2 regions of the Salinicola lusitanus genome follow, and region 2 is predicted to be linked to the other one. Evidence: predicted binding sites of a transcription regulator. Region 2 holds the regulator's gene; the other holds the start of a gene.
What was found. The regulator sigma-54, encoded in region 2, starts transcription at its own class of promoters, with help from an activator protein. The targets are predictions, from matches to a motif close to TGGCACNNNNNTTGCTNT.
Positions count from the first base shown of each region.

Region 1: the regulator sigma-54 is predicted to act here: its motif matches at 1,901-1,918, upstream of AAGT95_RS07180 (P-II family nitrogen regulator).

Region 1 covers NZ_CP151919.1:1,561,658-1,565,066, reverse strand. Annotated here, with positions in the region: gene AAGT95_RS07190 (YifB family Mg chelatase-like AAA ATPase) at 1-1,156, opposite strand, end outside; gene AAGT95_RS07185 (accessory factor UbiK family protein) at 1,333-1,659, opposite strand; gene AAGT95_RS07180 (P-II family nitrogen regulator) at 1,958-2,296, shown strand; gene AAGT95_RS07175 (ammonium transporter) at 2,322-3,409, shown strand, end outside.
Region 2 covers NZ_CP151919.1:4,169,989-4,173,397, forward strand. Annotated here, with positions in the region: gene lptA (lipopolysaccharide transport periplasmic protein LptA) at 1-30, shown strand, start outside; gene lptB (LPS export ABC transporter ATP-binding protein) at 124-849, shown strand; gene AAGT95_RS18880 (RNA polymerase factor sigma-54) at 989-2,416, shown strand; gene hpf (ribosome hibernation-promoting factor, HPF/YfiA family) at 2,536-2,844, shown strand; gene ptsN (PTS IIA-like nitrogen regulatory protein PtsN) at 2,854-3,333, shown strand; gene rapZ (RNase adapter RapZ) at 3,337-3,409, shown strand, end outside.

The sequences.
Region 1 (3,409 bases), 2.2 Mb from region 2:
CGACCTGCAGATCGATCCGGTCCAGCAAGGGGCCGGACAGACGCGACTGGTAGCGCTGGATCTGGGCGGAGCTGCAGTGGCAGCGCTGACGCGGATCGCCGAGATGGCCACAGGGGCAGGGGTTCATCGCCGCGACGAGCTGAAAACGGGCCGGAAAGCGGCGCTGATGATTGGCCCGGGAGATCAGGATCTGCGCCGACTCCATCGGCTCCCGCAGCACTTCCAGCACGTGGCGGTCGAACTCCGGCAGTTCATCCAGAAACAGCACGCCCTGGTGCGCGAGCGAGATCTCGCCGGGCCGCGGCCGCGCACCGCCGCCCACCAGCGCCACGCTGCTCGAGGTGTGGTGCGGATTGCGAAACGGCCGCTGCCCCCAGCGCTCCATGATCGGCAGCCCGCACACCGACCGTACCGCCGCCACCTCGAGCGACTCATCCTGTGTCAGCGGTGGCAGAATGCCGGCCAGCCGGCTCGCCAACATGGTCTTGCCCGTGCCTGGCGGCCCCGCCAGCAACAGGTTGTGACCACCCGCCGCCGCGACCTCCAGTGCCCGGCGCGCCTGATGCTGCCCTTTGACATCTGCCATGTCCGGTTGGGGCAGTTCCGCGTTGACGGGCGCGCCAAATTGGTGCGCAACGAGCTTCTCGCGACCGAGTAAATGGCCCACGACCTCGAGCAGATGCCCCGCCGCGAACACCTCGACGCCGTCGGCCAATGCCGCCTCATCGGCATTGGCGAGCGGAACGATAAGCCCCCGGCCTGAGCGCCGCGCCGCCAGTGCCGTCGGGAGTGCGCCCGTGACCGGCCGCAGCGCACCGTCCAGCGCCAGCTCGCCGACGACTTCGAGCCGTTCGGCCGCCTCGACGGGAACCTGGCCGGACGCCATCAGAATGCCCAGCGCAATGGGCAGATCGAAGCGACCGCCATCCTTGGGCAGGTCGGCAGGCGCCAGGTTGAGCGTGATGCGACGTGAAGGAAACTCGAAACCGGCGTTGATGAGCGCGCTGCGAACCCGTTCGCGACTCTCCTTGACCGCGGCCTCGGGCAGGCCCACCAGCGTCAACCCTGGCAAACCGTTACTCAGATGAACCTCGATCAGCACTTCGGGGGCCTCGAGTCCGAGGCTGGCGCGGGCGCGCACGATGGCAAGCGTCATGGGAGCTCCCAGGTCGGCACCTGGGCAGTTGCCGCAGGCCAGGAGATGCCGGGGCGACATCCTTCATGGCCCTACAACTACATAATGTTACGTGATATCGCAACTCGATCGCCGCCACCAGCCGGGCGAGGATGCCCGGCGGCGACACGAATCAACTGGAGTCAGCTCCGGCGTGGTCAGGGTTTGGTTCCGTGGGCGCTGCCATCGGTGTCGTCGCCTGGCGGAGTGCTGGGCTCCACGCGGGGCTGGGCCGCCTGCTCGCTCTGCAGTGTGTTCTCCAGCGCCGCCACCTGCTCCTCCAGCGCCTCGACACGCTCACGCGTGCGCTGGAGCACTTCCATCATGATGTCGAAATCTTCCCGGGAAACGATCTCCATACGCTCCATGGCGCCCCGCAATACCCCCTGCACGTTGCGCTGGATGTCACCCGGCGCCTGGGAGGCACCATGGAGCTTGTCACTCAGCTGCCTGGTCAGACGCTCGAACCGATCCTGTGCCGACATGAAATTGTCTCCTTGATTTCCCGATGTCTTCGATGGCCTGTCACTCAAGTCTACGCAAACTCCCGGCTTTACGCCTGCGCATAACGTAAACTCCCGGCTTTACGCCTGCGCATAAAAGGTGCAGCCACAAAACCGGTCTGCATGATTCTGGTGCAACCACCGGTCTCGGCGGCGACGCATCGCTAGCGGCCGCACTCGAGACCACCAACAACTTATTGATTTTTTTACCCTCATCGGCAAATGGCATGTGTCCTGCCTATCACCTGAAGGCGCAAGCCGATTACGGGAGAGACAAGGGATGAAACTCATCACCGCCATCATTAAACCCTTCAAGCTCGACGATGTGCGCGAAGCGCTGGCCGATAACGGCGTGCAAGGCATCACCGTCACCGAAGTGAAAGGGTTCGGTCGTCAAAAAGGCCATACAGAGCTTTACCGCGGCGCGGAGTATGTCGTCGATTTCCTGCCGAAGGTGAAAGTGGAGATCGCTGTCGAAGACGATCGTGTCGATGGTGTGCTGGACTCGATCCGCAATGCCGCCAACAGCGGCAAGATCGGCGACGGCAAACTATTCGTCACGCCACTCGAAGATGTGATCCGGATTCGTACCGGGGAACGCGGGGCCGACGCCGTTTGACGGCGCGGAACGAGGAGACAAAAGAATGAATGATCAAGTAGTTCAACTTTCCTACGCACTCGACACCTTCTACTTTCTGGTGACGGGCGCCCTGGTGATGTGGATGGCGGCAGGGTTCGCCATGCTCGAGGCGGGACTGGTCCGCGCCAAGAACACCACCGAGATCCTGACCAAGAACGTCGTTCTCTACGCCATCGCCTGCACCATGTACCTGCTGGTGGGCTATCACATCATGTACTCCAGCGAGAGCGGTGGCTTCCTGCCCAACCTCGGCTTCCTGATCGGCGCAGAGAACAGCGTCGACGACGTGATGTCCAGCGGCGGCGACGTCTACTACTCCGCACGCTCCGACTTCTTCTTCCAGGTCGTCTTCGTTGCCACCGCAATGTCGATCGTCTCCGGCGCCGTCGCCGAGCGTATGAAACTGTGGGCATTCATGCTCTTCGCAGTCGTCATGACCGGCTTCATCTACCCGATTCAGGGCTACTGGAAATGGGGTGGCGGCTTCCTCGACGCGGCCGGTTTCCAGGATTTCGCCGGCTCTGGCGTCGTCCACCTCTGTGGTGCCACGGCCGCGTTCGCCGGTGTGCTGCTGCTGGGCGCTCGCAAGGGCAAGTACGGCAAGAACGGCGCCATCTACGCGATCCCTGGCTCCAACCTGCCGCTGGCAACGCTCGGGACCTTCATCCTGTGGCTGGGCTGGTTCGGCTTCAACGGCGGCTCCGAACTGATGGTGTCCAATGTCGATGAAGCCAACGCCGTTGCTCAGGTCTTCGTCAACACCAACGCGGCGGCTGCCGGCGGTGTCATCGCCGCGATCATTCTGGCCAAGCTGTGGTTCCGCAAGGCGGACCTGACCATGGCGCTGAATGGCGCGCTGGCCGGCCTGGTCGCCATCACCGCCGAGCCGCTGGCTCCCACTGCCCTTGGCGCAACGCTGATCGGCGCTGTCGGTGGTCTGCTGGTGGTCATCGCCATCGTGACGCTCGACAAGGTGAAGATCGACGACCCGGTCGGCGCGATCTCGGTCCATGGCGTCGTCGGCATCTGGGGCCTGCTCGCCGTACCGCTCTCCAACGGCGACGCCACGTTCGGCGCTCAGCTCCTGGGTAT
Region 2 (3,409 bases):
ACCCTCACGCCGCGTGACTCGTCCCAGTAACGCTCAAACCCTGACCCGGCACGGCCTCGAGCCGCCGCGTGGGGGCGTGATCGCCGACACCATATCCGGCGCGCAGCCACAAGGATCGTATTCATGAAAACGCTAACGGCCGCCAACCTTGCCAAGAGCTACAAGGGACGCCGAGTCGTCCACGACTTCAGCCTGACGCTGCGGCAAGGCAGCATTGTCGGCCTGCTGGGGCCGAATGGCGCCGGCAAGACCACCTCCTTCTACATGATCGTCGGCCTGGTCAAGTCCGATGCCGGCAGCGTCCATATCGACGACATGGATCTCAGCCGCGCACCGATGCACGACCGGGCGCGAGCCGGTATCGGCTATCTGCCGCAGGAAGCCTCGATCTTCCGCAAGCTGAGCGTTGCCGACAACATCATGGCCATCCTCGAGACGCGCAAGGACCTGGATCGTGCCGGGCGACGCGAGCGGCTGGAACAGCTGCTCGGCGACTTCCACGTCGATCACATTCGCGACAACCTGGGCATGAGCCTGTCCGGCGGCGAGCGGCGGCGGGTCGAGATCGCCCGTGCCCTGGCCACCGAGCCGGCCTTCGTGCTGCTCGACGAACCGTTCGCCGGTGTCGACCCCATCTCGGTCGGTGACATCAAGAGCATCATCCGCCAGCTGCGCGACCGCGAGATCGGCGTCCTGATCACCGATCACAACGTGCGCGAGACGCTCGACATCTGCGATAATGCCTACATCGTCGGCGACGGCCAGATCATCGCCGAGGGCCGGCCCCAGGCCATTCTCGAAAACCAGCGCGTCCGCGAGGTCTATCTCGGCCACGAGTTTCGCCTGTAGTCGCCTCTCCCCCGTCATGCCATCGGCAGCCATACCAGGCATCCGCACCGATGGCATGTTTCTTGCATGAAACGTTGCATCTCGTCACCGCAGCCAGTAACGTAAGCCTTCCACCGTTGATTGTGACGATCGTTTCTCCATGTCCATGAAGCCCTCGCTGCAACTCAGGGTCGGCACGCAGTTGACCATGACGCCTCAGCTCCAGCAGGCCATTCAACTGCTCCAGCTGTCGACGCTCGACCTCCGCCAGGAAATCCAGCAGGCGCTCGAATCCAACCCCATGCTGGAGATGGAAGAGCCCTACTCGGAGCAGGAAACTCAGGACGCCACGGAAGACGAGTGGGCCAGTGACATTCCCGACGAACTGGCCCTCGACAGCGACTGGAGCGATACCTACCAGGACGCCCATGCCAGCTCGTCGGGCAGCGCCAGCGAAGAAGCGCCGGACTTCGACCGCAACGCCGCCGTGACCACCCTCCAGGATCATCTCCTCTGGCAACTGGCCATGGGAGATTTCGACGAGCGCGAGCGCGCGCTCGGGGAGTGCCTGATCGACGCCGTCAACGACGACGGCTACCTGGTGGGCTCGCTGGACGAGCTGGCGACGAGTCTGCGCGAGCAGCGCAGGGAGAGCGTCAGCATGGCCGATCTCGAGCACATGCTCATGCGCCTGCAGCAGTTCGATCCGACCGGCGTCGGCGCTCGCAATCTGCGCGAGTGCCTGCTGCTTCAACTCGGCACGCTGGACGACGACACGCCGCTGCTACCCCAGGCCAAGCGCCTGGTGCGCCAGTTCCTCGAGGCGCTGGCCGGCAACGACCGGCGACTGCTCAAGCGTCGCCTGCGCCTCGAGGAGAACGAACTCGACAGCGTCATCGCCCTGATCCGGACGCTGGAGCCGCGCCCGGGGCAGCGCTTTGATACCAGTCACGACGATTACGTGGTTCCCGATCTGGTTGCCACCCCCTCTCGCGATGGCTGGCGTATCGAACTCAATGCCGAAACCCTGCCGCGCCTGCGCATTCAGCCCGACTACGCCGCCCTGATCAAGCGGGCAGACAAGAGCGATGACAACACCTTCCTGCGCCAGCACCTGCAGGAAGCCCGCTGGCTGATCAAGAGTCTCTCCAGTCGCAACGATACCCTGCTCAAGGTGGGCCGAGAGATCATGTCGCGCCAGATCGGGTTCCTCGAGCGCGGTGAAGAAGCGATGAAACCCCTGATCCTGGCCGATATCGCCCGCAGCGTCGACATGCATGAATCGACGATCTCCCGCGTCACGACCCAGAAGTACATTCACACGCCACGCGGCGTATTCGAGCTGAAATATTTTTTCTCGAGCCAGGTCGGCGGCCAGGGCGGCGAAGGCGATAGCTATTCGAGTACCGCCATCCGCGCTCGCATCAAGAAATTCATTGGCGACGAATCCCCTCGCAAGCCGCTGTCGGACAGCAAACTGGTCGAATTGCTGGCCCAGTCCGATATCAGTGTGGCCAGACGCACCGTGGCCAAATATCGCGAAGCCATGGGCATTCCGTCCTCCAGCGAGCGCAAGCGTCTGGCCTGATACAGGGCTCCGAAACCCGTCAAGACTCGCCATTCCGAATCAGATCGATCACGATGCCTTTGCAGTCCCCTGAAAAGGGTTACAATCAGAAGTGCCATCTGCCGCAACAGGAGTGTGTCATGCAAGTGAACGTTACCGGCCACCATGTCGAGCTGACCGACGCCCTCCGGGACTACGTCGGAGAGAAACTCGTTCGTTTGGAGCGTCACTACGACAACATCACCAATGTCCAGGTCACCCTGAGTGTCGAGAAGGAACGCCAGCAGGCAGCCTGTACCCTGCACGCAGCAGGCGGCGATCTACACGCCGAAGCCAGCGACACCGACATGTATGCCGCCATCGATTCACTGGCCGACAAACTCGACCGCCAACTGGTCAAACACAAAGAGAAGGCACAAGCCCGCGCCCAAGGCGCAGGCGCCCGCTGACGCCTGATGATGACACTGGAAAGCATTCTGCCCCCCGAGCGAACTCTGTTCGAGGTCACGGGGGGCAGCAAAAAACGTCTGCTGGAATTCTTCAGCACCTTCATCGCCCAGAATACACCCAGTCTGGATAGCCATGAGGTCTTCAGCCGCCTGATCGGTCGCGAGCGACTGGGCAGCACGGGGATCGGCAACGGCGTTGCCATCCCCCATGCCCGCAGTCCGCATTGCAAAGGGCCGATCGCGGGATTCATGCGCCTGGAAGACGCCATCGACTTCGATGCCATCGACGGCGAGCCGGTGGATCTGGTTTTCGTGCTGCTGGTGCCGGAAGAGGCGGATGATGCGCATCTGTCGCTGCTGGCGGAAGTTGCCGGCATCATGAATCAGAGCAGCGTTCGGCAGCAGTTGCGTCAGGCCGACTCGCAGCGGGCGTTGTACGACGCGCTCGTCGATGCCATCCGCCATCACCGTGACAGCGACGACGGATAAGCGATGCAACTCGTCATCATCAGCGGCCGCTCGGGCTCGGGGAAATCGATCGCACTGCAGGCGCTCGAGGATCTTG